2 regions of the Gymnodinialimonas phycosphaerae genome follow, and region 2 is predicted to be linked to the other one. Evidence: riboswitches for the same ligand, from Rfam matches in the RefSeq annotation. Region 2 holds a riboswitch; the other holds the start of a gene.
The links. A riboswitch is a leader RNA that binds a small molecule or an ion and turns the genes downstream of it on or off. The one in region 2 is predicted to bind thiamine pyrophosphate.
Positions count from the first base shown of each region.

Region 1 (15,497 bases), 3.1 Mb from region 2:
TGGCGATGGCATCGCGGGCCTGCGGATTGGCATCGATGCCGGTGATCACGATACCCTCGTCGGCGCGGCCCGCGTCCTCGATAGCTTGCAGCGCGCCCAAGGCCGGTTGATCCCAGGCGGCCCAGACCCCGGCGATGGAGCCCGGCTCGGGATTGGCGGCAAGGATGGCTTCCATCCGCGCGCGGCTGTCGGCGATACCGCCATCGGACACGTCAGGGGTCACGCGATCCAGCACTTCGATATCGGGGAAGTTGCCAAAGACCGCATCGGCCACCACGCCGCGAAGCTGCACGGGCGGGAAAGCGTCGAAGACAAACATCACGACCGCCCCTTCACCGTCGATCCGGTTGGCGAGGTAGACCGAGGTTTCCGCCGCCATCGCGTAGCCATTCGACGTGACGTTGACCGCCACCAACGGGTCGCTTCCGGCGTCCATGCCGACCACGGGAATGCCCGCATCCGCCGCCGCCAAAAGGCCTGCGGTAACCTGCGCCGGATCGACGTTGATCACGATGGCGTCGACGCCCTGGACCACTGCATCCTCGATGCGGGCGATCGCGGCGGCCACGTCACCGGCGGTGTCCACGACGTTGACATCCCAGCCACGCTCGGCGGCAGAGGCCTCAAACCCCTCCACATAGGCCTGCGTGCCGGGCTGCGCGAGATAGGGTGTGATCACGGCCACGTTCTGCGCAAGGGCGCCGCCGGCAGCAAGCGCCAGCATGGATGCCGCGATAAGGGTCGTCTTCATGGGTGTCTCCTCCGAGGAATTATCCGGCGTTAACGCCGTTCGCCCAACGGTATCCTAGACAGACGCGCGGTCAATCCCGCGATCCCCTCAATGGCATCTTTGTAGAGCGCGAAGCGATCGTCGTAGCGGGCGTGGGCCTTCGCATCCGGCGCGAAGCGGCGCCCGAACCGCGCAAGGGCGGCCTGCGCGTCCGCCGCGTCCGCATAGTCGCTTGCGCTGATCGCGGCGATTGTGGCCGCGCCCAGCACACCGGGTTCCGCCGCGTCCAGGACATGTAATTCTGTCCCCAGAACATCAGCGCGGATCTGCGCCCAGATGTCCGACCGAAAGCCTCCGCCGCCACAGGTAATCGTGTCACTGCGTGTGTCGGCAGAGGTTTGCAGCGCCTCCAACCCGTGCCGCGCCGAGAAGCTCACACCCTCGAACACAGCGCGCGCAAGGTCGGCTTGGCTGGTCTGGCGCGAGACACCAAGGAAGGCGGCCCGCAAATCGCCGTCCCAAAGCGGCGCGCGCTCCCCCTCCAGCTGCGGCAGGAACAGCGGCGACGTTGTGGCCCGCGCGGCCATCGCAGACATCTGTTCAAGGCTGATCCTTGCGAGGGCCGCGAACCATGCGGCCGCGTCGCCGCCCGATTGCGTCGGGGCCGCATGTAGCCGGATGCCTGCGCATTGCGGGAACACGATCACGCCGGGGGTCGGCACAACGGTGCGCGACGAGATCCCAAGGATCTCGCTGGTGCCGGAAAGATAGACGGTCGAGCCCTCCTGCGCGCCCCCTGCCCCCACCAAGCCCGCCCAGGCGTCCATCGTTCCCGACGCCACGGGCCGCCCCTTAAGCAGTCCGCGCGCGATCCCGGCACTGTCGGTCACCGGGATCAGGGGTGCCATCCGCTCGGCCGCGCCGGGGACGAGGGCCAAGACCTCGGGGATATAGTGCAAATTGCTGTCGACAAGGCCGATAGCGGACAAAGGGTCCGTTGAGGTGTCGCCGGTCAGATGCGCGATGCAGTAATCCTTGGGCAGAAGCACCCGGGCGGTGGCGTCCCAAACCTCGGGCCGATGCCGCGCGACCCACGCCATTCGCGACAGCGCGTGGCTGGCATCGATCGGCATCGGCGCGCCCCACCAACCGATCTTCTGGTCTGCCGTAACGCGGGCATCCAATGCGGCGGCCTCGGCAACTGCACGGGTGTCCTGCCAAACCACTGCAGGCATCAACGGCACGCCGTCCGCGCCCACGAAAACGTGGGTGTTGACCTGCGAAGTCAGTCCGATCGCCGCGATATCGGGTCCGAAGCCCGCCCCGACGAACTGCGCGATGGCCGCATCGATCAGGCGCGTCCAGTCGCGGGGGTCCTGTTCTACTACGTTGTCGCCCGACCGCGCGGTGTCATAGCGCTCGGAGAACGCCGCGACCTGTGCACCATTCGTGTCCAGCAGCCCCGCCTTGACAGAGGTCGTCCCGACATCAATTCCCAAGATCAATCTGCGCGCCATCGTTCCCTCCGCTTGCGTATCGCTATCCTTTCGCAACCGCCCGCCGCCTTCCATCGCTTTTTCCGCATGCTCTATACTTCCCCCTCACAAGCCGTTACGCCCCGCCCTTTGCAGGCCATTCGTCTGCGCGCGGATATGTGAAAAGTGGATCAGACGTGAAACAGGCCCTCCAGAAAGCCCTCGACGCCCAAGGGTACGACACCCTCACCCCGGTGCAACAGGCAGTCACGGACCCGGAACTGACGGGCAAGGACCTGTTGGTGTCGGCGCAGACCGGGTCGGGCAAGACCCTGGGGTTCGGCCTGGCGATCGCGCCGGGCATGTTTGGCGAGGCCGAGACGTTTGACAGCGCGGGCGCGCCCCTGGCCCTTGTCATCGCGCCGACGCGCGAATTGGCGATGCAGGTAAAACGGGAACTGACGTGGCTTTTCGCCCACGCCGGCGCGACGCTTGCCTCTACCGTTGGCGGCATGGACATGCGGGATGAGCGCCGCGCCCTGGCGCGTGGGGCGCATATCGTCGTGGCCACCCCGGGCCGCCTGAAGGATCACATCATGCGCGGGTCGATTGACCTGAGCGCGCTGAAAGCCGTGGTGCTGGACGAGGCCGACGAAATGCTGGATCTGGGCTTCCGCGAAGATCTGGAATTCATCCTAGATGAGGCCCCTTCTGATCGTCAGACGTTGATGTTCTCGGCCACCGTGCCCGCCGCCATCGCCAAACTGGCGCAGAACTATCAGAAAGACGCCGTGCGCATCGCCACGACAACGGGCGAAAAACAGCACTCGGACATCGAATATCGGGCCCTGACGGTTTCGGCGCGCGACAGTGAGAACGCGATCATCAACGTGCTGCGCTACTACGAGGCGCCAAATGCCATCGTCTTCTGCAACACCCGCGCGACGGTGAACCGGATGACGACGCGGTTGTCGAACCGGGGCTTCTCGGTTGTGGCGCTGTCGGGCGAGTTGACCCAATCCGAGCGCACGAATGCGCTGCAAGCCATGCGCGACGGGCGCGCGCGGGTGTGCGTAGCCACGGATGTGGCGGCGCGCGGCATCGATTTGCCGAACCTGGAATTGGTCATCCACGCAGAATTGCCCACGAACCAGGACACGCTTCTGCACCGGTCGGGCCGGACCGGTCGCGCGGGTCGCAAGGGTGTCTCGGCGTTGATCGTGCCGCCTGCGGCGCGCAAGAAAGCCCAACGCCTTTTGGGGTGGGCGAAGCTGACCGCCGTCTGGGCCGACGCGCCCTCGGCCGAAGAAGTCACCGCCAAAGATGATGAGCGGATGATGGAGGGGTCCGATTGGGAGGGCGAGGTAGAGGAATCCAACCGCGCCACCGTGGATCGCTTGGCGCAGATGTATTCCGCCGAGCAACTGGCCGCCGCTTTCGTCCGCCTCTACCGCGAGCGCCGCTCGGCCCCTGAAGAGCTATCCGAGATCACCGCCGCGCCCGAGCGCAAGTCGTTCGGGCCAAGCGTGTGGTTCTCGCTGGCGGGCGGCCAAGCCGTGGGCGCCGAGCCGCGCCGCCTGTTGCCGATGCTGTGCAAGATGGGCAACATCACGCGCGACGACGTGGGCGCGATCCGCATCCACCACGAGGCCTCGTTCATCGAATTGCGCGAAAGCGCGGTGGACGGGTTCCTAGCCGCCATCGGAGGCAAAATGACGGTGGAGGACGGCGCGACCCTGACCCGCCTGGACGCCGCGCCCAATCTGGATCGCGGCCCGCGCCCGCCCCGCGCCGATGGTCCGGTCGAGCGCAAACCGCGCACCAACAAATCCAACGACCGCCGAGCAGGCAAGGCTCAGACGTTCGAAGCCGCTGATCCGGGTCCCTCAAGGGCACCAGAAGCGCCCAAGTCCGGCACTACGAAGCCGGTGGAATGGAATGACGCACCGCCGCCACGCCAAAAGAAGCCGAAGAAACCTGCGCCGGGCGGGAAACCCGCCCGCTATGGGAGTGCTGACGGGAAACCCGCCCGCCATCGGGGTGCTGACGACAAGCCAGCCCGCCACGGGGCATCCGACACCAAGCCCGACCTGCCCCAGGCCGAGCCCTGGAAGGCCCGCAAGCCGCGTCATAAATCGAAAGCGGCGGGGGACGGTTTTGAACGCCCATCCCGTCCCGGTGGCAACCCCGCAACAAAGCCGGGCGCCCGGCTTGGCGCACCGACAACGGGCAAAGCCAACAGCAAGAAGAACAAGGCCCGCGCGGCGGCAGCCGCGGCAGAGGCCTCGGCCAAAGGCGCACCAAAGCCGCGCAAACCCCGCGCAGCGAAGCCGAAGAAGAAACGCGATCCGTCCTAGAGCGACGGCTCGTTTGGCGATCTTATGACGTAGGCCACTCGGTTACCGGGGGGCCGCGGGCGGGTCCGCCTTGAAGACATCGTGGTATCGGTCGAGATCCACCCCCATGCGCCCGCGCCGCCCCGCAAGGGGCAGGACGATATCTGACCGAGCAGAGCCCTTGAGGCGCTTGTGCGCCTCCCAGAACTCCACTTGGGTCCGCGCGCCCTTATAGAGGGGCATCACCAGATCGTTTGGCAGGATCCCACATTCCGCGAGCGTTTGCAGGATACCGTGGCGCTTGTATTTGTCAGTCATGGGCAAAATGCGGCCTTTGCGATGCGCTTTTCCAACGCGCCCGGTGTCTCGTCTTCCGGTGCCTCTTCGATGAGCCTCAGAAGCGTTCCAAGAACGGCATGCTCTGCGGCGGTGGCAGGACCGGGGATAAGGGTAAGAACCTCTTCCCAACGGGGGGACACGGTCTCTGGCATCTCGTTCGAGGAATGCCCCGCTTGGGCACTTGCCAAAACCGCGTCAGCCCGGATTTCCGCCTCTCTTGGAAGACCGCAGATGTCACAATGCATGTCCCCTTCAAAGTCATGGGGCTGAAACCGATGCAGCCGCAGGTAGTCCAGCAGCACGCTCCGCCCTCGGGGAAAGGTGCCCGCGACCCCTTTCACAAAGGCATCCGTTGCCGTTTTCAAAGGATACGGGGTGCCGTCGCGCAGGGCGATCAACTCGGTCAGAAGCGCACCATGGCTGACACGCCGCATCCTTCAGGCGATGCGGCGTGCGTCCGAGAAGGACAATAGTTTGCGGCTGTCCTCGTCCCACAGATGCAGGCGGGCACATTTGAAGCTTTCCCACAGGGTGATCCGCTGGGATTGCGCCAGAACGTCATGGTCGCGCACAACCTCAGGCAGTCGATAGAACGGGATGCGGCTGGCAAGGTGATGGACGTGGTGCACCCCGATATTTGCGGTCATCCAGCGCAACACACCCGGCAGGTGGTAGTGGGAACTGCCATGCAGCGCGGCATCCTGCACCGTCCAATCGCCATCCCGGTCCCAGACCGTATCCTCGAACTGGTGCTGGATATAGAACAGCCACATGCCGACAACTGCGGCCAGAAAAACCGTGGGGAAGAAGACCAGAAATACGACCTTGAGGCCACCGAACCACAACAAGACGCCCACGATTGCGGCAATCGCAAGATTGGTGCCCTGGGCGCTGATCCAATAGCGCCAGCCCCCGCGCATGACGCCCAAGGGGATGCGGTTTTGCAGGAAGAAGGTATAGAACGGGACGATGCCGAACAGGAACAGCGGGTTGCGCACAAGGCGGTAGAGCCCGCGCCCGACCCAGCCCTTGGCGCGAAATTCGCGTACTGTCAGCGTCGGCAAATCACCCGTGCCGCGATGATCGAGATTGCCCGTTGTGGCATGGTGCATCGCATGATTGCGCCGCCACACGTCATAGGGCGTCAGCGTCAGCACGCCGATGAAGCGTCCCAGCCAGTCGCCCACACGGCGGTTCTTGAAGAACGCCCCGTGGCCACAATCGTGCTGGATCATGAACAAACGCACAAGGAAAAGCGAATTCGCGACCGCAAGCCCCAGACCCAGCCACGCGCTGATCGACAAGGACCACCACGCCAGCGCCCAGATTGCGGTAAACGGCGCGAGAGTCACGGCCAGCTCAAACCAACTGCGCGAATGGCTTGGTTCGCGGTACTTGGCCAGAATTCGGGTCCAGTCAGAGGGTTTCAAATGAGTCTCCTGATCCAGCGGGACGTCACACGCCCGCGCGCGTTAGTGGCAGTTTCCACACGCCGTTGATAGCCCCTAACGCCGCCACTGAGGGAAGAACGGCATTTAGTCCGTTCCGATATCTTGACGCGATCACCAAGCGCAGGGTCCCTCAAAAGCATGAAAACCAGGTAAACACGGCATACGCGGCGATAGCGCCGCTCTTTTTGGGCAAGGACGGCGCGTCTGACGGGGGCAGTCTGCCCGCACGCCGGATGGGTGCCACCTAGCCCCCGGTCAAGGACAGCGTGGCCTGGTGGACTTGCGCCAGGGCCTGGGTCATTGCGCTGATGAAATCGCCGTCCGATGGACGATTGGCCAGCGGTGGCAAGACGGCGCTTGTAAGCCCAAGGCTTTCGACACGGGAACGGGAGGCCGCGTCCGGTTCTGCCTCCCAGATGAACAATCTTGCGCCGCTTGCCGCCACACGTTCTTCCAACGCGGCCAGTTGCGCGTCGTTCACCGGCTCTCGTGGGTCCCACTCCATGGCATCGATGTCGACGCCATAGGCGCGGGCGAAATACTGGTAGCGCGGGTGCGCGGCGATCATCCGCACCCCCTGCGCGGCCGCTCCGATCGCACGGGCGTCAGTATCAAGCGCACCAAGGTCGGCGATAAGCGCGTCGAGGTTTCGTGCGATGTCCGCCTCTGCATCGGGGGCGCGGCGTGTCAGGGCGGCGGCGATGGCTTCGGCCTGCATCTGGGCCTGCGCGAAGTCCAGCCAAAGGTAGTTGGCCGTGCCCGTGTGGGAATGCGCGCCGCCGTCCCCGTGGGCATGGGTGATCGTCTCGGTTGCGATGAAGGCATCCTCGAACGCGGCAGAAGTGACGACGCTGCGCGCACGCGGCAACGTCGTGCGCGCCGTCCAATCCGCGAACCCCGCGCCATTGAGCAGCACCAGATCCGCTGATTGAATGGCCGTGATATCTGCAATGCCGGGCCGCCAGAACGAGGGGTCGACGTCGTCGGGAACCAAGAAGCGCACATCGGCAAGATCGCCCGCGATCCGTTCAGCAAAATAGGCCAGCGGGTAATTCACCGCCGCGATGGACAGCCGCTCTTGTGCAAAGGCGCGGCCAGCAAGGGTGGTGGCCCCCAAGGCGAGCGTCAGTTGCCCCAGTCGGCGGCGGGTCAAAGCGGATGCGGTCATGTGATCAACTCCCCGATCCCCGAGCGATATCCTCAGGCGTCAGTATCCAATAGTTGTCGTGCCCTTCGCCGGTTCTGACTTCGATCAACAGGCCCGACTCGGCGTGCGCCGGATCCAGCACGAAGCGCACCGTTCCGTCACTTTCCAGCGGCAACAGCATCAGCGGCTCCCCCTGTCCGTCAAGCACGCTGACCTCGCCCACCTGTGGCGGGTTGCCGTTGGAGAACCGGCTTTCCACGATCACGACGCCTGCTTCGACATAGGCGAAGACGTTGAGCTGATGGGCCAACGCCGCAGTGGTGGACATCACAACCGCAAGTACGGCAAGAACTCCCCTCATTGCCCGGTCCATTCCTCGAAATGGACCCAGATCACGGCACCCAGTTCGACGGCCCGCGGCGTCCCTTCGAAATCGAGGGTTTCGGGCGCGGTGTTGAGCGCGGCAAAGCCCCACCATCCGGCGTTCGGCGTCGAATAGCTGAACACGCCGTCGGCATCCGCGACGATGGTCTGGGTGATCATAAGGTCAGAGGGCGCCGTGGCCGACAGATCCTCGTTGTAATACTCGACCTCGATCTCGGCGAAGGGCACCGGCTCCCCTTCCAGAAGGACGCGGCCTTGAAAGACGTTGCCTTCCCAGATGCCGAACGGGCGTGTCAGAGGCTCGATCTCGGTGCGCAGACCCAGCAGAGCGTCCCAGCCTTCGTCATCATCATAGGCGCTGACGTAGGTCTTGGTATAATGCACGATGTAGCTGTCTTCCGCCGGTTCCCAATAGGGTTGCGGCTCCATCGCGAAGACATAGGTGCCGGGCCGGGACAGGTCGTACTCCATAGTGAAGCCCGCGGCTTCCATGATCGTGGCCGGCTGCAAGGCATCCATCAAATCCGTGGTGTCTCCCTCATGGGTGACGGAGAACGAGACGGGCGCCACAAGCTCCATCCCAACCAGCTCGAAGGGATGCGAGAATGAGACATCAAGCGTGACAGAGCGGCCATCTTGCTGAGAGACCATCGGATCAGAGGGGATGATCATCCCGTAATGCGCCAGCGCCGCTGTAGTGCTAAGCGCCGTTGTCGCCAAGATCGTCGCAAGTGTCTTCTTCATTTTCAATCTCCCAGTTCGGTCTTTGGTTTCTTATTTAGGTCGCCAACAGCCATGCCACAATTGTATCGCCCGATGATTGCACGGCCATGACGATGCCGAAAGCGATCAATCCAGCGCAGGCCAGCAGAATAATCGTTTCAGAGGCCAGCAGCCGCAGAATCATGCCGGGCCGGGCCCCCAGTTTGAAAGCCGTCTGCATCTCTCGGGCGCGCAAGCGGTAGCTCAGGAACACTGCAAGCCCAACGGCGGCCAATGCGGCCACCCCCACGATCAAGGTCACGGCATCGAGCAATGACTTAATGCGGAAAATCCGGTCGACCAGTTCGCCCACGACCTCTTGCGGAACGATGATCTGAAACGGGTTGGCCGCATCGAGGTAGCGCCCCCGCAGGATCGTGCCCGCCCGGTCGTCATCGGGGACCACGAGGATGCCGGACACGGGGTAGCTTTCCGGGTCGCCATGGAAATGGAAGCTGTCGATGTTCTCGGGCGTGATGCGGTTGAATTCGACGATGGCGGCATTGGCCACGACCACATCGGTATCGGCGTCGGCGGCCACGACGCCGTCGTGGCCATGGCCGATGCCGGAAATCACCCAGGTGGTGGCGATATCGACAAAGACCGCCTCATCATCCGGAGTACCATTGGGCGCAAGAACGCCCACGATGGCCAACTCCAGCGGATAGACCCCATCGAGGTCGAAAAGGTTTTGCGGCGCGGAGACCACCGTATCACCGGGCCCAAGGCCAAGCCGCTCGGCCACGGCGGCGCCCAACACGGCCTCGCCCAGAACCGCAAGCTGGCGACCGTCTGCCACGACCAGATCGCGGAAGTCGAAATAGTCCAGCGTGGTGCCGACAATCCGCGCGCCATTGGTCTCGAACGCGGTGTTGAGCGGGATCGGAATGGCAAGCGCGGCATCCCAGATCTCTTCGCTGGCGGCCATTGTGACCGGCTCTGCCCGGTCATCGGAGAAGTAGAGCGCGTTCATCACCAGGTCGAGTTGACTGCCCCGGTTGCCAAGCACCAGGGGCGTGGCCTCTGCCCGATCCGTCAGCGACGTCCGCGCCCCGTCCAACAGCACCTGGCTGACCAGCGGCACCGACAGAATCATCGCCGCCACAAGCACAAGGATCAGCGACCGCAGACGATGGAACTTCAGATAGGCGAGGGCCAGGAACAGCGTGTTCATGCGCCCGCCTCCGTCGCCACGCGAAAATCTGCAAAGTCGATCACCCGGTCGAAGCGTGGCAACAGATCATGGTCGTGCGTCACCGCCAATAACGCGGCCCCGGCCTCGCGCGTGCGCGAAAAAAGCAGATCGAGGATCGCGACCTTGTTGTCGGGATCAAGGTTTCCGGTCGCCTCGTCGGCCAGGATCAGCTTGGGCTGGCGCACCAGGGCACGGCACAGCGCAACCCGCTGCTGCTCGCCTTGGCTAAGCGCGCCGGGGCGGCGCCCCAGCTTCCCCTCCAACCCGCAGGCTTTCGCCAATTGCTCGGCCCGCGCGCGTGCCTCGGCGTCCAAGGGTGCGCCTGCGGTGATGCGATAGGGATAAAGGATGTTTTCGCGCGCCGTCAGGTAATCGAGCAGCGCGAAATCCTGGAAGATAAAGCCGATGTTATTGGCCCGAAACGTGCGCCGCGCGCTATCGGACAACCCCGTGATCTCTTTGCCGTCGATGGTGATCCGCCCCGCCTGCGGCACCGCGATCCCCGCGATCAGGTTCAAAAGCGTCGTCTTGCCGGTGCCACTGGGCCCCACCACGGCCACCCGTTCCCCATCCGCCAGGGTGAGGTCGGGGACGGACAGGCGAAAATCGCCACCGGGATAGGAAAAGGTGATGCCGCTGAGGTCGATCATGGCTCGGCCGCCACCATTTCTCCGGCCTCGGAGCGGTCTACGTCCGTCAGATCGAACCCGGTCACCCGCCACGCGCCCTCTACCGGCTCCACCGTCAGGATCGCGGCATATGTGTTGCCCCTGACATGCATGTGCGTCGCATGGCCGACAGTTCCCACGACGCGCCAGCGGGCGTTCCAGGTGAAACGCTCCCCCTCCCGGCTCTGGTCGATGCGCAGCATTTCCATGGTGTGGATCTGCTGGTCCGCCTCCTCAGAGGGGTCCAACCCCCCACCGACCATGGCGCCCACCCGTTCCAGGTAAAGCTCTTGCAGCGCGTCGCCTGCCGCGACCGTGGCAAGGCTATCGTAAATCTCGGCTTCCCCCGTTTCATTGAACGCGCGGTAGACGACGGTCAGAAGCTCTGGCGCGACAAGAAAGAATTCCTCGGCCAGGGCATCGGCGGTCATCGGCTCGAACCCCGCCACTTCATAAGGCGCAGGCTCTTGCGGCGCGCGGAGGAAGAGGGTCCAGACCAAGGCGGCTATGACAACGCAACACGCACCTGCCAAGGCTGCTGCCGCAAGCCCTTTTCTGGCAGGTCGATCATGGGTCAGGGAATCCGTCATCGCCACAGACAAGATAACAATAGTGCCGCGATTTCCAGATCAGAACGTACAAATCTGCGTCAGGTCTTGGGGACTGACGGTCTTTGCCTGTCCGAACCCCTGATCCCCAAAAAACGAGCGACACAAAGGGTGACGCTGCGCGGAGCCCCCTGAAACGCCCCCTCGGCCCTATTCGCCCCAAAGCAGTCGCCAGCGGCGCAGGGTCGAGCCGCGCGACGAAACCGCTTGCGTTCCCTCCCGGCCCACGCCATCCTCTCAATACCACAGGGGTGCTGCGTAATGTCGTGGCTGAGATGTGGGCGCCAAGCCCACTGTCCCTCAAAGCTGATCTGGGTAATGCCAGCGTAGCAAGGAGGAATAAACATGTTCTCAGGGGCACAAGTCTCCCTTTATCCGATGACTGACGGCTTTGTTGACGTCATTTTGAGCGCGCTCAACGCGCTTGATCCGTGGCGCGACAGATTGCGGATCGAGACGGACGATATCTCTACCCTCATCGTCGGGCCGCCCGAGGTCTTGTTCCCGGCCCTGCGGGATCTTTATGCGACCGCCGCCGCGTCCGGCCACCACATCGTGCTGCGTGCCACGTTGTCACGCGGCTGCCCCGGTGAACCCGATGACCCGATTTGCCAGACATCGACATTGGCCAATCCCGCGCAGCCCTTGGCTGAGCGGCAATCAGAGGCATTGGCAGCGCTTGCCGCAACGCCCGAGAAGGGGCAAATCGCCGACGCCCAGTTCTCGCTTTACGTCATGGGTGCAGGCGACCACATGGCCGAGATCATGGGCTGCATCGACTTCCTGAAGCAAAGCGGCACATTCGATCGGTCCAAGAACTTCTGCACCCGCCTGACGGGCGATGCCGGCCCGGTTTTCGCAACAGTGCAGGAAGCGTTTTGCCGCTTCGGCCCGCCCAATGGCCATGTCACGATCGACCTGACGGTTTCCGCCAACAGCCCCAGCACACGCTGACATGTCACGCCCTGTCCCCCGCCCGTCCGGCGGAGGGTTGGCCCGCGGCGTGCCTGCCGTGGTAAGCGTGGCCAGCGCCTTCGTGATCTGGGAACTCTATGTGCATCTGTCCGGCATTTCGCCGCTGATGCTGCCCGCGCCCTCGCGCGTGCTCGATCAGATGTGGCTGAACCGCGATCTCCTTTGGGCCAACACGATCCCCACCCTTCAAGCCACGTTCACGGGCTTTGCGCTGTCGCTGACCGTCGCCTTCACCTTGTCCATCGTGTTGGATTTCATGCCTCGGGTGCGCCGGGCGTTGTTTCCGATCTTCGTGGTCAGCCAGACGCTTCCCCTGGTCGCGATCGCGCCGCTGGTGGTGTTGTGGTTCGGGTTTGATCTGACGCCCAAAGTGCTTCTGGTAGCGCTGGTCACGTTCTTTCCGATGCTGGTGGCGCTGGTGGACGGATATGCCGCCACAGACCCGGAAATCGAGGACCTGCTGCGGTCCATGGGCGCCAGCCGTGGCAAGGTATTTCGCGCCGCGCGCCTGCCATCGGCGATGCCATATTTCTTCGCCGGCCTGCGCATCTCGATCACCTACGCCGTCGTCGCTGCAATCTTTGCGGAATATGTCGGCGCGCGGGCGGGGCTGGGGATCGTGATCCTGAACGCAAAGAACAGTTTTCGCCCCGATCTGGTGCTGGCGGCCGTTGTCATCAGCTCGGCGCTGACACTGGTCCTTTTCGCCCTGACGGCCGTGCTTCAACGCGTCGTCCTGCGCTGGCGTGATGCGGGAGAGGACCATTGAGCGTGCTGAAGATGTGCAGCGTGGGTGTCACGCGCGGCGCATCACGGGTTCTGGATGACATCTCGTTGCATGTGGCCCGCGGCGAGTTCGTCTCTATCCTCGGGCCCTCGGGTGCAGGGAAATCCACGATCTTCCAATTGCTGACCGGCGCCTTGCGGCACGACACGGGCGTGACCACCTGCAACGGACGTCCCGTTGACGGAGCCAGCCGGGACTTCGCCTTCATGCCCCAGCGCGATGCGCTGATGCCGTGGCGGCGGATCATCGACAACGTGACCCTGGGGCTGGAGGTACAGGGAATGACCCGCAAAGACGCGCGGGAAAAGGTCCTGCCGTTGCTGCAGGACTTCGGCCTCGACGGGTTTGCGCACCGCTACCCGGCGCAGCTTTCCGGCGGTATGCGCCAACGCGCGGCCTTGCTGCGCACCGTTGTGCAAGGTCGCCCCGTACAGCTTCTTGATGAGCCGTTCGGCGCGCTTGATGCGCTGACCCGCACCCGGATGCAACGCTGGTTCGAAGACCGTTGGCAAACCGCCAAGTGGACCACGTTGCTGGTAACCCATGACGTCCGCGAAGCGGTGGCCCTTTCAGATCGCATCTACGTGCTGTCCGCCCGCCCCGCCCGCGTGATTGCCGAAGTCGCCATCGCCACGCCACGCCCCCGCATGGGGCGCCCCATTCCACCCCAGGCCCATGCCCAAGAGGCAAAGCTTCTCGACATCCTTCTGACACAAACCGGAGACTCCAGATGAAACACCTCGTAACCGCCGCCTTCCTGTGCGCGGCCACCCTACCCGCTTCGGCGCAAGAAACCCTCAGCGTCGCGCTCGACTGGACGCCCAACACAAACCACGTCGGCCTCTACGTCGCCCAATCGATGGGCTGGTTTGAAGAGGCGGGCCTGGACGTCGACATCCTGCCCTACACCGACACCTCCTCTGGCACATTGGTCGCCGCCGGCGTGGCCGAATTTGGCATTCTCAGCGCCGTGGGCTTCCACAGCCAGCGCGCAACCGGGGCCGATATGACCGTGGTCATGGCCGTCGTGCAGCACGAAACGGGACGGCTGGTATTCAACGGCGACCGAGAGGATATCCAACGCCCGTCTGATCTGGACGGCATGATTTACGCAGGCTTCGGGTCCGCATGGGAAGAGGCGTTGATTTCCACCATCATCCGCAATGACGGCGGCGAAGGGGTGTTCGAGACCGTGACCCTTGGCACCTCGGCCTATGAAGCGCTGGCAAACGGGCGCGTGGATTTCACCCTCGAAGTCAGCACATGGGAGGGCGTGAACTCTGTCCTGCTTGGCCGTCCCCAACGCGCGTTTCGCTATGCGGACTTCGGCGTTCCGGATCAGCACACGACATTCCTGGGCGGAAATGCCACCTGGCTGACGCAAAACCCCGACGTCGCGCGCGCGTTTGTGCAAGCGGCCCAACGGGGCTACGCGTTTGCGGCCGACAACCCCGAGGAAGCCGCAGAGATTCTGATCGCGGAGACGGCTGGTATGCTCTCCAATCCCGACCTCGTCCGCGCGTCCATGACCGCGTTGGCCGAGGGGGGATACCTGCAAGATGAAGCGGAGCCCGTCGGCCTGATTGATGCCGGCATGGTCACAAACATCACGACCTTCCTGTTTGAGGCAGGCATCCTGCGCGGTGAAGATGGCAATCCGTTGGAGGCGATGCCGGACGTGTCGACATGGTTCACGAACGACTATCTGCTGCAGTGACCACCGCAGCACGCGCGACCGGGCGATGCCCTAGCGTCACCTGGTCGCGCCTTGATCAAACCTGACAGGCTAAAAAGCCGTGCGAACGCACATCGCAAGACACGCGCAATCCCGCATGGGTCGACGAACGGCGCAAGCGTGGATCCGATGCACCTCCACAGTCGCAAAGAGATGCCCCCATTTCGCAAGGCAGAGGTGCTTGAACTTCGCATCGAATGATCGGTCCCCCCTGCCGCGCGTGGGAAGAGCAACCTGGAACTTGCACGGCTTCAAGCAGCCCGAAGGACAGTAGGCCAAATACTAAAAAATGGTGCGGGTGAAGGGACTCGAACCCCCACGCCTCGCGGCGCCAGAACCTAAATCTGGTGCGTCTACCAGTTCCGCCACACCCGCATTGAGGCAGCACTTAGCAGGGCATTCAAATCAAATCGAGACCAAAAATCACCCTAGCATTAACCCACCCATAACCTCGTTTCGCCCAGTTTGTGCCTTAATTCGACGCGAGAACCTGTGCATCACCGGGCTGCCACCCGGACAACCTGAGGGGAAGACGATGACTGACACCGCTTTGATCATTCAAGAAAACGCTCGCCCGATGGGCTTGGATGACGTAAACTCGCAAACACAAACACGAGGCATCAAATGCCCGAACGAGCGAGCAGTAGCACCCATGACCAATTCCACCCCGCGGCCAACGGCCCGCGCGGGCGCCAAGACCGATGCCTGTGAGGCTGGCCTTGCCCCCGGAACCACCGTTCTCACCATGGACGGGGCGATCCCCGTTGAATTCCTCAACCCCGGCGACCGCATCATCACCCGGCGCGGTGTGCGCAAGCTGATAGCGGTGATGCGCCATACGCTGCCCGAAGGCACGCCTCGCGTTGTTGTCTCGGCCGATGCGCTTGGTGGCAAACCCTCCACCG
Region 1 covers NZ_JAIMBW010000001.1:243,660-259,156, reverse strand. Annotated here, with positions in the region: gene KUL25_RS01310 (substrate-binding domain-containing protein) at 1-751, opposite strand, end outside; gene KUL25_RS01305 (xylulokinase) at 781-2,247, opposite strand; gene KUL25_RS01300 (DEAD/DEAH box helicase) at 2,403-4,562, shown strand; gene KUL25_RS01295 (hypothetical protein) at 4,605-4,859, opposite strand; gene KUL25_RS01290 (hypothetical protein) at 4,856-5,314, opposite strand; gene KUL25_RS01285 (fatty acid desaturase) at 5,318-6,310, opposite strand; gene KUL25_RS01280 (metal ABC transporter substrate-binding protein) at 6,576-7,499, opposite strand; gene KUL25_RS01275 (type 2 periplasmic-binding domain-containing protein) at 7,504-7,806, opposite strand; gene KUL25_RS01270 (DUF4198 domain-containing protein) at 7,836-8,606, opposite strand; gene KUL25_RS01265 (ABC transporter permease) at 8,641-9,798, opposite strand; gene KUL25_RS01260 (ABC transporter ATP-binding protein) at 9,795-10,469, opposite strand; gene KUL25_RS01255 (hypothetical protein) at 10,466-11,077, opposite strand; TPP riboswitch at 11,333-11,446, shown strand; gene KUL25_RS01250 (YkoF family thiamine/hydroxymethylpyrimidine-binding protein) at 11,441-12,049, shown strand; gene KUL25_RS01245 (ABC transporter permease) at 12,051-12,839, shown strand; gene KUL25_RS01240 (ABC transporter ATP-binding protein) at 12,842-13,591, shown strand; gene KUL25_RS01235 (ABC transporter substrate-binding protein) at 13,588-14,574, shown strand; tRNA gene KUL25_RS01230 (tRNA-Leu) at 14,883-14,967, opposite strand; gene KUL25_RS01225 (Hint domain-containing protein) at 15,245-15,497, shown strand, end outside.
Region 1: another riboswitch for thiamine pyrophosphate. It lies ahead of KUL25_RS01250 (YkoF family thiamine/hydroxymethylpyrimidine-binding protein); the one in region 2 lies ahead of thiB (thiamine ABC transporter substrate binding subunit).

Region 2 (15,497 bases):
ATCGACGGTTTCGGCACGCGAAGCCGCGCCTACGTGCAGGTGCAAAACGGCTGTGACCATCGGTGTACCTTCTGCATTATCCCCTATGGGCGTGGGAATTCACGCAGCGTGCCTGCGGGTGTTGTGGTGGACCAGATCAAGCGGCTTGTGGACCGTGGGTTCAACGAGATCGTCTTGACGGGCGTCGACATGACCTCTTGGGGCGCGGACCTGCCCGCCACGCCGAAACTCGGTGATCTGGTGCTGCGCATTTTGAAGCTGGTGCCGGACCTGCCGCGCCTGCGGATCAGCTCGATCGATAGCATCGAAGTGGATGACGCGCTGATGCAGGCCATCGCGACAGAGCCGCGCCTGATGCCGCATCTCCACCTCAGCCTGCAACACGGCGATGACCTGATCCTCAAGCGGATGAAGCGGCGCCACCTGCGGGACGATGCCATCGCGTTCTGCGAGGATGCCCGCAAGCTGCGCCCCGACATCACCTTCGGGGCGGATATCATTGCCGGGTTCCCGACCGAAACCGACGCGCATTTCGCCAACTCCCTCAAGCTGGTCCATGACTGTGACCTCACCTGGCTCCACGTCTTCCCCTATTCCCCCCGTGAAGGCACCCCCGCCGCGCGGATGCCCCAAGTCAACGGCACCGTGATCAAGGCCCGCGCCAAGCAGTTGCGACTGGCGGGAGACGCGGCTGTAGCGGCGCACCTGTCCCAACAGATTGGCCAATCCCACAGCATCCTGATGGAAAGCCCGAAAACCGGGCGGACCGAGCAGTTTACCGAAGTGAAATTCGCCACAGACCAACCCGAAGGGCACATCGTTTTCGCCCGGATCACCGGTTCAAACGGCAGGGTCCTGACGGCTGATTAGGAAATTCCCTCCCAGTCTGCTACGTTGATGCCTAAGAAATAGGCGTTTCCGACGGCGTGGCACGTTGTGCCTGCCGGGGCAGTTCCGTGAAACAAACCTGTCACATTTCAGCACTCTGGCCCGTGAAGCCTGATCCGATGCGATGCCTCACATTGTATCTTCAGTCGCTGTCACGGCCCGAAGATTTTTTGGAAGGATCAGTTTCGATGTGGAAAGCAATAGTCGGGTCAGCCTTGGTTCTGACGGTATCGGCCTGCCTCTCGGTTGGGGTCACGTTTCAAAGGTGGGTTGGCACCTACGAATATGATGGAACCACCTACCGGGTTGCCTTGGTCGCGTCAGATCGCCTGGATGGGGAAACTGCGTTGGAATACCATTTGGTGCCCGGCGATACGGTGACTTACGGACCACAGGACATGATCGCGCGATGTAGTGCGTTCGACGAGGCGAATTGGCGACAGGTTGACGTCCGCCGATGTGAGCAGCCATTTGCCCGCGCCATTGACGCGCTCGCAGGCCCCCCGATGATGGGGGGAGATGACTACTAACCGGGGGAAGTTGCACGGACCTGTCCAAACAGATAGGGCAAATCCACAACACCTTGATGGAAAGCCGAAAAAACGGTCGGACCAAGCAGATTGCAGAGGTTGTATTCGCAAAAGATCAGGCCGTGGGCCATATCTTGAACGCATGTATCAATGGGCAGTCAAAGCAAAAGCTTCTGGCGTCGTGCGCCCACCTGTAACGAGGCCAACTTTATGCATCCCAACCCAGCTTTCCGCCAAGAGCCCGCCTTCTCCAACATCGCGATGTGTCACAAACGCGGATTCGGGATGTTGTGCCTGAATGGTGATCCGGCCCCCATGATCAGTCACGTCCCGTTTTTTCTGGACCAGGCGGGGCGCATGGCGGAACTGCATCTCGTGCGCTCCAACCCGATCGCGCGGCATGTGACGCAAGCCACACCCGCAGTAATCGCGGTGAATGGCCCCGATGGATACGTGTCGCCGGACTGGTACGAGATCCCGGATCAAGTGCCGACGTGGAACTACGTCGCGATTCACCTGCGTGGCGTCCTGATGCCCATGGACGGCGATCTGATGCGTGAGCATCTGGACCGTCTGTCCGGGCATTTCGAGGGGCGCCTGGCCCCGAAGCCGGCCTGGACGACGGAAAAGATGTCCGACGACGCGCTGGATCGGATGATGCGCCAGATCCTGCCCTTCCGGCTCGAAGTGCAAGAGGTCGAGGGGACGTGGAAGCTGAACCAGAACAAGCCCGATGCCGCGCGCCAGGGCGCGGCGGAGGCGATCAAGCAATCGCCGATTGGCCATGAGGTCGAAACATTGGGGGCCTTGATGAACGGCGGCGTGCCGTCGATTGATAAGGGCGCGCCGCTGACCTACATTTAGTGCAGGCGCTCATGTAGCCGAAGGCGGTAGCGCATAAGGAGAACACTCTTATGGCTTTGAACATCCCCCCCATGGCATTCCTCGTGTTGCGCTATGGCGCGGTCGCCGTCGCTGGTTTTGCCGCCGCACGCTACGCGCCGCGCGGCACGCTCTCGCCCGCCGTGGAGGCCGAGATGGACGCCGCCCCCGATGGCGTTCAGGTGTGCCGGGCCCCCGGACAACTGGCGGCGGCGGGAAAGATCACGAAAACGCTGCGGGCGGGGCGGTTCGGGCCGCGCTTCCGCATGGATGGCACGGCGCTGGCGCGTTTGAGAATACGGCGACTCACATAGTGGAATATCGACATGATTGAACTTCTGGGCTCTGACGCCTCTCCGTTCGTGCGCAAGGCACGGGTTCTGGTGGCGGAGGCGGGCATCACCGATGTGCCTTACGTGCAGGTCACGGCCACGCCGATGGGCGGGGAAGAGCGGCTGAATTCGGCCAATCCCCTTGGCAAGATCCCCGCGCTGGTGCGCGACGGGGGCCCCACGATCTACGACAGCAATGTTGTGTGCCGCTTCCTTGATGACCGCGCGCAAGCGGGCCTCTACCCGGCAGGTCGCCTGTGGGAGACGTTGACACTGGAGGCCACGGGCGACGGCATCATGGAGGCCGCCGTGGGCATCGTCTATGAAAAGCGCCTGCGCCCGGAAGAGCTGTGGTGGAATGACTGGTTCGATGCCCAATGGTTGAAGGTCACGCGGTCACTCGATGCGTTGGAGCGTCAGTGGATGAGCCACCTCTACGGCCCGCTCGACATGGGTCAGGTCAGCGTCGCCTGCGCGCTGGGTTATCTGGACCTGCGCCATGGCGACCGCGACTGGCGCGGCGGCCGCGACGCGCTGGCGGCCTGGTACAAACGGTTTGCCGAACGCCCCTCGATGGTGGCAACCGCCCCGGAATGAAGATCTCGCTGGCAGAAACCGACGCCGCGCGGAAGGCCTGTTTCGACATCCGCCGCGCGGTCTTCATCGAGGAACAGCAGATCCCCGAGGCCGAGGAATGGGACGATCACGACGCGACATGTTTGCACTACCTTGCGGGGGAAGATGCGGGCACGGCGCGGGTGATCGCCAAGGGCTGCACCGCCAAGATCGGGCGCGTCGCGGTGATGCAGGCCCATCGCGGCACCGGGCTTGGTCTGCGCATCATGCAAACCCTGATGGAAGACGCCCGGGCGCGTGGCTTCACCCAGGCCGAGTTGGAAAGTCAGACCTACGCTGTTCCGTTCTATGCGCGGCTGGGGTTCGTCGCTGATGGGCCAGAATACGACGATGGCTCCGGCATCCTGCACCGGCTGATGCGGGTGAAGCTGTAGCCTTTCGCAGGTGTTCTCTCTACCTTCTCCAAAAGGAGCGTCCCCATGCCTCTCGGAAAGAAACTCAACGCAACCCTGCGCGCGTTCATCGCGCGTCAGCAGATGTTTTTCGTCGCCACCGCCGCGCCCATGGGCCGGGTGAACATGTCGCCCAAAGGGGCCGATAGCCTGCGCATCCTCAGCGATACCCACGTCCAGTGGCTGAACCTGTCGGGCAGCGGTAATGAGACGGCAGGGCATCTGCTGCAATCGGATCGCATGACCCTGATGTTCTGCGCCTTTGAGGGGGACGCGCTGATCCTGCGCCTCTATGGCACGGCCACGACGCTGCACCCCCGCGATGCCGGGTGGGCGGAAGCCGCCGCGCGCTTCCCCAAGATGGCCGGCACACGGCAGATCTTCGACATGGAAATCACTTCGGTGAACATGTCCTGCGGGTCCGGCGTGCCGTTCATGGACTACAAATCCGACCGGTCCGCCGTTGAGATGATCCCCTATTTTGAAGACCTCGGCCCAGAGGGCACCGAAGCCTTCTGGCGGCGCAAGAATACCGAAACCATCGACGGCCAGCCCACCGCCCTTTTCGAGGATTAGATTCAACCATGCGTCGTCCAAGGTGGCCCATTTCACCCTCTGGATGTGAAATGGTGTGAAAGTTGCGACATTTCCGCCCCTCTGTGCGCGTTTGTCCGCTGGACGCCTATAACATCAAACAGTAACAGCAGCGGTAGCGCGGCCATGGGAGGGATTCCTTGGCCCAAACCGCAAGTTTCCAGGTCCAAAGACGTTTGGATCCAGAGAGAAAGGACGCAGAGCTCGTGTCAGATACACATGATCCGTCCGGCGAACGCCGGGATTTTCTGTACTACGCCACGGCTGGCACCGGGGTGGTGGTAGCAGGCGCGGCGGCATGGCCGCTGGTGAACTCCATGAACCCTTCGGCCGACGTGCAGGCCGCAAGCCAGCTTCGGGTGGATGTATCCGGGGTCGAGCCCGGTACGCAGCTGACGGTGCTGTTTTTGGGCAAGCCGGTCTTCGTGCGTCGCCGCACCGCAGACGAGATTGCGGATTCGCAATCGGTCGACGTCAGTGACTTGGTCGACCCGGAAGCGCGCAACGCAAACATCCCTGACGGCTCCGACGCCTCGGACGCCAACCGGACGCTGCCCGACTTCTCTGGCGAGAACACCGGCGAATGGCTGGTGCAGATCGGCGTTTGTACGCACCTGGGCTGCGTGCCCATCGGTGACGGTGCTGGTGACTTCGGCGGGTGGTTCTGCCCTTGCCACGGGTCTCACTACGACGCGGCCGGACGCATCCGTCGCGGCCCCGCGCCTGAGAACCTGCCAATTCCCGCGGCAGAGTTCATCGATGATTCAACACTTTTGCTCGGTTAACGGAGGATAAACACATGGGTGGTATTCCCCACGACCACTACGAACCGAATTCGCGCGGCGAAAAGTGGCTTCACCGCCGCTTGCCCGTTGTCGGTTTGCTTTATGACACGCTGATGATCCCGACCCCCAAGAACCTCAACTGGATGTGGATCTTCGGCATCGTGCTCGTCTTCTGCCTTGTGATGCAGATCATCACCGGCGTCCTGCTGGTCATGCACTACACGCCGCATGTCGACATGGCCTTCGCGTCGGTTGAACACATCATGCGCAACGTGAACGGGGGGTGGGCGATTCGCTACATCCACCAGAACGGCGCCTCGCTGTTCTTCATTGCCGTGTACCTGCACATCTTCCGGGGCCTCTACTATGGCTCCTACAAGGCTCCTCGTGAGGTCACGTGGATCATCGGTATGCTGATCTACGTGCTGATGATGGGCACCGCGTTCATGGGCTACGTTCTGCCCTGGGGTCAGATGTCCTTCTGGGGCGCGACCGTGATCACCGGCCTGTTTGGCGCCATTCCGTTCATCGGCGAAGGCATCCAGACTTGGCTTCTGGGCGGACCGGCCGTGGACAACGCCACGCTGAACCGCTTCCTGTCGCTGCACTATCTGCTGCCCTTCCTGATCCTGGGCCTTGTGATCGTGCACGTCTGGGCCTTCCACACCACGGGTAACAACAACCCCACCGGTGTCGAAGTGCGCCGCACCTCGAAGAAAGAAGCCGAGGCCGACACGCTGCCGTTCTGGCCCTACTTCGTGATCAAGGACCTGTTCGCGCTTGCCGTGATCCTGGTGATCTTCTTTGCCATCGTGGGCTTCATGCCGAACTACCTGGGCCACCCCGATAACTATATCGAGGCCAACCCCCTGGTGACGCCCGCGCACATCGTGCCCGAATGGTACTTCCTGCCGTTCTACGCGATCCTGCGTGCGTTCGACGGCGAGGTCTGGGTCGTGATCGCGGCGGACTTCCTGACCGGCGGTATCGTCGACGCGAAGTTCTTTGGCGTGATCGCCATGTTCGGCGCCATCATCGTGATGGCACTGGCCCCATGGCTGGACACCTCCAGCGTTCGGTCCGGTCGCTATCGCCCGATGTTCAAGTGGTGGTTCTGGGTCTTCGCGGTCAACTTCGTCGTGCTGACCTGGGTCGGCGCGCGCCCGGCGGAAGGGATCTACCCCTACATCGCCCTGATCGGTGCCGCTTACTGGTTCGCATACTTCCTGATCATCCTGCCGCTTCTGGGCGTGATCGAGAAGCCGCTGCCCCAGCCCGACACCATCGAAGACGACTTCAACGACCAAGTGCGCAGCCACGGCGGCACACCCGGTTCCGGTACGGCCACCGCGCCGACCCCGGCAGAATGAGAGAGGATCTGACAATGTTCAGGAAACTAGCAATCAGCGCCACCGCAGCGCTGGCTCTCTCCACCGGCGGCGCGATGGCAGCTGGTGGCGGGGGTGATATCACCAACGTGCCGTTCTCGTTCCAGGGGCCGTTCGGCACCTTCGATCAGGACCAGCTTCAGCGCGGCCTTCAGGTCTACACCGAGGTCTGCTCAGGCTGTCACGGGCTTCAGTACGTCCCCCTCCGCACGCTCGCGGATGAGGGCGGCATCGGCTGGACGATGGACGAGGTGCGCGCCTACATCGATGAAAACTTCATCGAGGTCTACGATGACGATCTCGAGGATTGGCGTGCGGCAACCCCGAACGACAACTTCCCGGCCAACGACGGCGTCGGCGCCCCTGACCTGAGCCTGATGGCAAAGGCGCGCACCGGCTTCTCTGGCCCGGAAGGTCTGGCGATCAATCCGCTGATCTTCGGTCTGGGTGGGCCCGAGTACATCTACTCGCTCCTGACCCACTATACCGGTGAAGAAGTCGAACAATACGGTGCGATCCTTTACGAGAACACCACGATGGAAGGTGGCCTGATCTCCATGGCACCGCCGCTGTGGGAAGGGGCCGTTGAATATGCCGACGGCACCGTGGCGACTGAATCGCAGATGGCCGAAGACGTATCGGCGTTCCTGATGTGGGCGGCAGAGCCGCACATGATGGCACGCAAGCAGATGGGTCTTGTTGCGGTAATCATCCTCGGCATCTTCTCGGTCCTGCTGTACCTGACCAACAAGCGCCTCTGGGCGCCGGTCAAGGCTCGCGCCAAAGGCGCGGCTCCAGCAGAATAGGGCCAAGGGTCAGCCACCCGCCGAGTAATCGGGTTTCAGGGTTTGAACATCAAAGCGCGCTCTCAGGTCTGAGGGCGCGTTTTTTCGTGGGTGCAGGCCGGGGGGCGTTTCAAAATACGTTCACGGCGTATTTTGTTTGAAATCAATTACTTGAGGGTGTGCTCAAGCTTGAGCACCCCTACATCCACGGCTCCAGCGGCCCATTTCGGTCCCGGATCGCCTGTTTCAGGGGGGCGTCCAGCACCACTTTTCCGGCGTCCAGAAGCACCACCCGGTCACACAGTTTTTCGGCGTCCCGCAAGTCATGCGTCGCCATGATCAGCGTCTGCCCGGTCTCCTCGCACAGGGTGCGGACCAGCCCCAACATCTCCCGCCGCAATCCGGGGTCGAGCGCGGAAAACGGCTCATCCAGAAGCGCAATCGGCTTGTCCCGCAACAGCATCCGCGCCAGCGCAACGCGGCTTTGCTGTCCGCCCGAAAGCTCGGACGGCATCCGGTCGCTCATCCCGTCCAGCTCAACCTTCGCCAACGCCTCCAGCACGCGCGCGCGGTCTTCGGGTGTCAGCCTGAGGTTCGGCGCGATCCCAAGCGCGATGTTGTCCGAGACGTTCAGATGCGGAAACAGGTTCCCGTCCTGAAACAGGATCGAGATCGGACGATCCGCAACCGGCGCCTTTGTAACGTCCACTCCTGCCATGGTGATGCGCCCTGCATCCGGCCAAAGGAACCCCGACAGCGTTGAAAGCAGCGTTGATTTTCCGCTGCCCGACGCGCCCATCAACGCCACGCGAGCGCCCTTGGGGATCGTCAGATCGGCCGCCAGCGTGAAGCTGCCCTGGGTTACGCGGATTCCTTCAAGACGCAGCATTCACGCGGCCCCCCCGGTCAAACATCCAGAACATCCCCAGCGACAGGGCCATGAGCAGCACCGCCGCACCCTGGGCGTCGTTGGTGCGGTACGAACCGAACAGGCGGTACATCTCAAGGGGCAAGGTCTCTTGCCCCTGGGCCGAGAACAGCGCGATGACACCAAGGTCGCCCATGGAAAACGCCGCCGCCAGACCTGCGCCAAATCCAAGCGGGCGCCGCAGGCGCGGCAGGATCGCGTGGCGCAACCGGGCCATGCCCCCCATGCCAAGCGCATCGGCAAGGCGACCCTGGGTGGCCTCTGCCTGCACCGCCGCCGGGATGAGCGCGCGCAACAGGAACGGCAGCGCCACCAGCGCGTTCACAAGGCCGGTGATCGGCAGCGACAGCGCCACGGGGTCGGCCACGGGGAAGATCAGGATGAAAAGGCCCGTGCCCACGACCAGCGGCGATACTGCGATGGACAGCAGGCCAACGCCTTCCAGCCCCGCACGCGAGGCCTTGCCCGCGATCAGAAGCGCGATGGGCAGGGCCAGTGTCACAGCCAGCGCGGTAGAGGCCAGCGCCAGGAGGATGGACCGCAGGGCGGCCTCCCACGTCGACGGGGGCAAGCCCGAGATGGCGCCAATGCCTTGGCCGGTGACAGCGGCCAGCGGCAGCAGCAGAAACACCCCGGCGGTGACAAGGGCGGCGCGGTCCAACAAGCGCGCAAGGGGGCTGTCGCCGGGCCAGTGCATCGCAGGCCGGTCCAGCCCGCCGCCAAAGTTCGCGGCAGAAGCAAAGCGCCAGGCGATCGCCCCGGCACCAACGCAGATGGCGACCTGGATGACGCCCAGAAGCGCCGCGCGCCCAAGGTCGAAATCGAACTGGAAGGCTTGGTAGATGGCAAGTTCCACCGTCGTGGCAGAGGGGCCTCCGCCTAGGATCAGTGCGACCGCAAAGCTGGTGGTGCAGATGAGAAAGATCACAAGGGCCGCGCCGGGCAGCGTGGCTCGCAGAAGCGGCCCCTCGAAATGACGGCGCATGTCGGAGGCGGTGAAGTTCAGTGAATGGGCAAGGCGGATGCGTTCAGCCGGGACGGCAAGCCAGGCCTGCAACAAAAGCCGCGTGGCCAGCGGCAGGTTCAGGAACACATGGGCCAGGACAACACCGGTCAGGCCATAGATCTCGATCGTGCCCGCGCCGATGGCCTCCAGCGCCGCATTCAGCCAGCCCGCACGCCCGAAGATCGCCAGAAGCCCCATGACAGCGACGATCACCGGCAGGATGAACGGCGCCCCCATAAGTGAGATATACGCGCCGCGCCCGCGAAACCGCCGCCGCGCCAGCGCGCGGGCCACGGGTATCGCGGCAAGACAGGACACCAGCGCCGACAGCACCGCTTGCAGCAGCGTGAAGCGCACGGCGGCCCAGTCGGCGGCGCGCAGGCCGGAAAACCCCTCGGCCCGGTAAATCACCGCGCCAAGGGGCCCCAGGATCGTCAGAATGACCAGCACGACAAACGCCCCGCCGATCATCTGCGTCAGCGTTATTGGCTGAGCGCGTTTTGCCATATGGCCAATGCCTCGTCACGGGCGCTTGCGGCGTCTTCCGGTGTGAAGATCAGCGCGGCCGAGGGCTGCATCAGGGTCTCGAACCCTTCGGGCAGATCTTCGGCGGGCAAGGCGGCGGGGTACATCCAATTGGTTTCAGGGATGACATTCTGGAACGCGGGCGAGACCATGAACTCCATGAACTGCTGCGCCAATGCAGGCGTGTCGGCGGTCTGCAAGATGCCGCCCACTTCGATCTGCATGTAGTGCCCTTCGCTGAACAAGGCGGCGTCGTAGCTGTCGTCTTCCTCGGCGATCAGGTGGTAGGCCGGTGAGGTGGTGTAGGACAGCACCATGTCGGCCTCACCCTCCAGGAACAGGCCATAGGCCTCGGACCAGCCCGGCGTCACGGTGACGATGTTGTCGGCCAGGCCTTCCCAGATCGCGGCGGCCTCGTCGCCGTAGGCGTTCTGCACCCACATCAGCAGGCCCAGACCGGGCGTAGAGGACCGCGGATCCTGGATCACGATGGACGCGTCAGACGCGGCCAATTCCTCGAAGCTGCCGGGCACGTCGTCCATATCGGCGCGGTGCACAAAGGCGAAATAGCCCCAGTCGAACGGCAGGAAGTGCGGGTTGTTCCACGCGATGGGCAGGGTAAGGCCCTCGGGCGTCACACCATGTTCGGCCATCAGGCCCGCTTCCACGGCGGCTGTCATCAGGTTGGTGTCCAGGCCCAGGACGATGTCCGCGTCGGAACGTGCGCCTTCCAGCCGCAAGCGGGCCAGTAGCGCCGCGCCGTCACCGGTGCTGGTGAATTGCAGATCGCAGGCGCAGAGTTCTTCAAAGGCGAATTCGACGCCGGGGCCGGGGCCCCATTCGGAATTGAAGCTGTCATAGGTGTAGACCGTCAAGACGGGGGTCTGCGCAGAGGCAGCCCCGGTCAAAAGGGTCAGACCCGCAGCGATGATGGTGGTATTGGTGAGGTTCATGGCTCACTCCTCCAAAGCTAGGGGCGAAGTGAAGTTCGAAGGTTTTCTACCCGCGATACCTTCCCTCCGCCGGTGTTAACCGGTTCAGGTTCAACGGGTCAGCTTTCGCTATCTCAGCCATGCGTATCCTTGGATACGCGAGGCCCCCCGAGGTGCGCCAAGACGTAGGGCAATGCGCAGGGCGCGGCAAGCTTCATGGAAGAGTGGGCGCGATGGAAGAACGGGCGGCTTGGCAAAAGGGCGCGGCCCAGATAATCGGGGAGGCATGAGCATGAATTCTTTCGGTCACCTGTTCCGCGTCACCACCTGGGGCGAAAGCCACGGGCCTGCCTTGGGGGCGACGGTTGACGGCTGCCCCCCCGGGGTTGAGGTCGACGCGGCGTCGATCCAGCATTGGCTGGACCGGCGCAAGCCCGGCCAGAACAAGTATACGACCCAGCGGCGTGAAGCCGATGAGGTAGAGATCCTGTCAGGCGTCTACGACGGGCGCAGCACCGGCACGCCGATCCAGCTGATGATCCGCAACACCGATCAACGGTCCAAGGACTATGGCGATATCGCCGAGAAATTCCGCCCTGGCCATGCCGACATCACCTATTGGCAGAAGTACGGGATCCGCGATCCACGCGGCGGCGGGCGGTCATCGGCGCGCGAAACGGCGGCGCGGGTCGCTGCGGCTGGCGTGGCGCGGCTGGCGCTGGGGGCGCTGGCCCCGCAGGTGAAAATCAGCGGCTACATGGTGCAGATGGGGCCGCACGGGATTGACCGGAATCGGTTCGATCTGGCGCAGATCGAAGAGAACCCGTTCTGGGTGCCCGACGCACAGGCGGCGTCCGATTGGGCCGATTACCTCGATGGTTTGCGCAAATCCGGCGACAGCGTCGGCGCGGTGATCGAAGTGCGTGCCAGCGGGCTTCCTGCAGGTCTTGGCGCGCCGATCTATGGCAAGCTGGACACCGATCTGGCCGCCGCGATGATGAGCATAAACGCCGTGAAAGGGGTTGAGATCGGCGACGGCATGGCCGCTGCCGCGCTGACCGGGTCGGCCAATGCCGATGAGATTTTCATGGGCGCGGATGGGCCTGAATATTCCTCCAACCATGCGGGCGGTATCCTTGGGGGGATTTCCACCGGGCAAGACGTTATCGTGCGTTTCGCCGTGAAGCCGACGTCCTCGATCCTGACGCCGCGCGCGACGATCACCAAGGCGGGCACACCGGCCGAGATCATCACCAAAGGCCGCCACGATCCCTGTGTGGGAATCAGGGCGGTGCCGGTGGGTGAAGCGATGATGGCCTGCGTGCTTTTGGACCACATCCTGCTCCAAAGGGGGCAAATCGGTGGCACGGTCGGCGAAACACGGGGCAAAATCGGGTAAGGTTTTGTTAACCCTTAAGTGGTTTTCCGCCTAATCCATGCGATATCGGCGGTTTGGTGCAAAGTGCCAAACAATGTGGCAAAACTGTCCAATCCTCGCCTTTTTTCAGCCACATTTCGCCAAAAATAAGGCTGTGCTGGGGAAATTAGCATTGGATGTCTGATGGGGCAGAAGGCTCAAACAGATCGGTCGCCGCGCGGCCATATAACGATTGATTGGATGGTGCTCGCCGTGGCGTGTATTGCCATCCTGTTCCTTGTAGGAACCATGTGGCGCACCGCCGTTGACGCAGATTCGGTCACCGCGACGGGCTATCGGGAGTTGCGCGGCGATGACACGCTGCTTGCATTCCAGGACTTCAGTTTTGACGCCGACGGATGGACGCCCGCGTCGGTAAGTGACCGCCTGCCGGGCCTTGGCCCTGTCCTTGGTCCTTTCGGGGTCGAGCCTGTGCAGCGCTCATTCCCGATGCCCGCAGATGCCACGGCAGCGCAGGTGACGTTCGATCTGCATCTGGTGGGCGACTGGGCCGAGCAAGGGGCGTTTCATATCGCGTTGGGCCGGACCGAGGTGCTGACCGTCAGCCTGTCGGATTCTGCCGACCTTCGCGATGTGGATCTTCACGCCGCAGAGATGGATGGGCTGAGCGTTGCCGTGCAAAGCACCTTCGTCAGTCCGCGCCGGGCTGAGGCAACCCTGCCCGGCGCTAGTGATGATTTCGTGACTCTTCGCGTTCACTTGGGCGTGGAGCAGCCCGACGAAACGCTGACGCTCCGCCTGCAGGGGGATGCGGAAGGGGAGGCACGCTGGACCCTCGACAACCTGACGGTTGTCGCCAACAGCGGCGACGGGGTCATGCGGCGCTGACCGTTTGGCTCAAAGTCCGGTATCGAGCAGCGCGCGAATATCGGCCTCTCGCGTGCCGGCCACGACGCGGCCGACTTCCACGCCATCGCGGAACATCACCAAGGTCGACCGGCGCGGCACGTTAAGGGATGTTGCCAGGTCGCCGCTGCCGTATTGATCCCAATCGACCCGGTAGAAGGTGATATTCGCGTCATAGGCCGGGTTTGCGTCGCGCAGGGCGTTGATCGTGCGTTCCTGACTGCGGCAGGTGGAGCACCAATCGGCGGCGAAATCGACGAACACCGTATCGCCCGCGTTGATTGCTGCTTCGGCGGTGCCGGGGGAATAGGCGATCATCTCGGCCATGGCGGTGACGGGTGCCAGCGCGAGTGCGGCGGCGGACAGGATAAGAGTACGGCGGTTCATGGGAAACTCCGGGCGTTAAAGGGTGACGGAAAGATCTTGTAGCCAGATCGGCATACGGTCGAGCAGCCAGATCTCGGCCATCAGATGCCAACGCATATAGATGGCGAGACCGACGAGGAAGAACACGGCCCCAAGGAACGGGCGAGAGGCCTGCGCGAAGGCGCGCAGCGTGCCCATGCGTTTTTGCAAGGCAGCGCGCGCGCCATAGCCGAGGGTGACGATGATGGTGCCGATGCCAAAGGCGAAGGCGAGCATGATGAAGAAGGCGCGCAAAAGCTCTTCACCCTGGGACGCGAGCGATATGGCAGAGCCCAGGACGGGACCGACGCAGGGGCTCCAGACGGCGCCCAGAAGAAGGCCGCCCAGGAACTGACCCTGCCAGCCGTCGGTCTGCATGTCGCGCATGCCGTCGTCGGCGCGGGATGCGACACCTGCGGTGGCAGTGGCAAACCGGGCCGAGAGTTGCGGGATCATCAGAACCGCGCCGAAGACCATCATCAGGATCGCACCGGCCTGGCTGACGGTTTCCTCGCGCAGGCCCACAAGGTGGCCCGCCGCGATCACGCCGAACCCGAGGGTGACGAAGGCCAAGCCCATGCCCCCTGCAAGCGCAAGGGGGCCATAGCGGCTGGATTGCAGCGACCCCGCCAAGACGATTGGCAGAACCGGCAGCACGCAGGGGTTGATCAGGGTCAGAAGCCCGGCGGCATAGGCGAGAATGAATTCCATGGGGGACGTGATGCCGCACCCGGTGTCACCTGTCACTTAAACCGTTCGTGAGCGGTCAGCCCTTTATCCGCGCCCGCTGCACCGCAAGGATGCCCGCCGCGATGATTGCCACGCCCAGGGCGTCGATCCAGCTGAGCGCCTCGGATAACAGAAGATAGGCGATGGCGACGCCGAACACGGGGTTGAGGAAGTGGTAGGTCGCCGCGCGCGTGGCCCCGATGCGGCCCACCAGCAGGAACCAGATCAGCGTGGCGGCCAGACCGGGCATCAGCGTGGTGTAGATGAACGCAAGGATGAAGGGGGTGGTCCACTCAACGGTAAGGGTCTCGAACGCCAGCGCAGGGAACAGCAGGGCAATGGCCCCCACGATCATCTGGAGCCCGACGATCATCAAAAGGTTGCCGCCGTCGCTGGACGCGCTTTTGACCGTCAGTGTCGCAGCGGTCAGCGCCACGGCGGCGATCAGACACAGGACGATGCCATAGGGGTCCGCGCCGCCACCAAAGCGCTGGGCCATGATCAGGGCCACACCGGCGAAACCGGCGACCATGCCCGCGATCCCCATCAGGGGCAGACGCTCCTTGAAAATCGTCCAGTTCGCCAGGGCGACCAGCAACGGCATGGTGGACGCGATGATCGCCGCCACAGACGCCTCGATCGTTTGCATCGCCACGAAATTCAGGCCCAGGTAGATCGCGTTCTGGCACAGGCCGAAGATCAGAACCGCGCGCCATTGGTTGCGCGTCAGGTTGAAGCGTTGGCCCAGGGCCAGCGCGATGGAGATGCCGATAAGACCGGAAATCAGGAACCGGGCAGAAAGGGAATAAAGCGGCGGCGCGGCTTCTACGATGATGCGGGCCGATGTGAAGGCAGATGACCAAATCAGGGCAAACGTCAGCCCCATCACCACCGCGCGCACGTCCATCATCTTGACCCTTCGCATGAAAAAAGGGCCGCGCCCTGTTGGCGCGACCCTTTCATGTCTTCAGGTGGACGACAATTAGCCGTTCACGGAATCTTTCAGGGCCTTGGCGATGGTGACTTTCACCTGCTTGTCGGCCTCTTTCTTGATCTGCTCGCCCGTGGCGGGGTTGCGGACCATACGCTCGGGCCGCTCGCGGCAGTAGACTTTGCCGATGCCTGGGATGGTCACGGCGCCGCCGTTTGCGACTTCTTTGGTGATCACGGCCGTCACTGCATCCAGTGCTGCGCCCGCGGCTTTCTTGTCGCCGCCCATCTCGTCGGCCAAAGCGGCGACGAGTTGTGTCTTGGTCATGGGTTTGGTTGCCATGTGCTTATTCTCCTGCTGTCTATCCCCCGAGCCCTTGGGCCGGTTGGCGCGAAACTAACCGTGTTTAGTAGCCCCACACAACGGATCAAAACGCGTTTTCCTTGAAAAATATGGGCTAAGAGCGTTTTTCTGCCCTCAAAGGAAGGCGGTTTCCTCAAAAGAGCGCAATTTTCGGCTGTGCAGGCGCGCCAAAGGCATCTCGC
Region 2 covers NZ_JAIMBW010000001.1:3,374,112-3,389,608, forward strand. Annotated here, with positions in the region: gene mtaB (tRNA (N(6)-L-threonylcarbamoyladenosine(37)-C(2))-methylthiotransferase MtaB) at 1-870, shown strand, start outside; gene KUL25_RS16695 (hypothetical protein) at 1,077-1,418, shown strand; gene KUL25_RS16700 (FMN-binding negative transcriptional regulator) at 1,629-2,282, shown strand; gene KUL25_RS16705 (hypothetical protein) at 2,333-2,614, shown strand; gene KUL25_RS16710 (glutathione S-transferase) at 2,630-3,229, shown strand; gene KUL25_RS16715 (GNAT family N-acetyltransferase) at 3,226-3,642, shown strand; gene KUL25_RS16720 (pyridoxamine 5'-phosphate oxidase family protein) at 3,688-4,236, shown strand; gene petA (ubiquinol-cytochrome c reductase iron-sulfur subunit) at 4,461-5,039, shown strand; gene KUL25_RS16730 (cytochrome b) at 5,054-6,409, shown strand; gene KUL25_RS16735 (cytochrome c1) at 6,424-7,233, shown strand; gene KUL25_RS16740 (thiamine ABC transporter ATP-binding protein) at 7,412-8,101, opposite strand; gene KUL25_RS16745 (thiamine/thiamine pyrophosphate ABC transporter permease ThiP) at 8,088-9,653, opposite strand; gene thiB (thiamine ABC transporter substrate binding subunit) at 9,629-10,624, opposite strand; TPP riboswitch at 10,669-10,784, opposite strand; gene aroC (chorismate synthase) at 10,890-12,002, shown strand; gene KUL25_RS16760 (hypothetical protein) at 12,234-12,869, shown strand; gene KUL25_RS16765 (thioredoxin family protein) at 12,879-13,274, opposite strand; gene KUL25_RS16770 (cytochrome c biogenesis CcdA family protein) at 13,290-14,003, opposite strand; gene KUL25_RS16775 (DMT family transporter) at 14,059-14,928, opposite strand; gene KUL25_RS16780 (HU family DNA-binding protein) at 15,004-15,294, opposite strand; gene KUL25_RS16785 (AMP nucleosidase) at 15,430-15,497, opposite strand, start outside.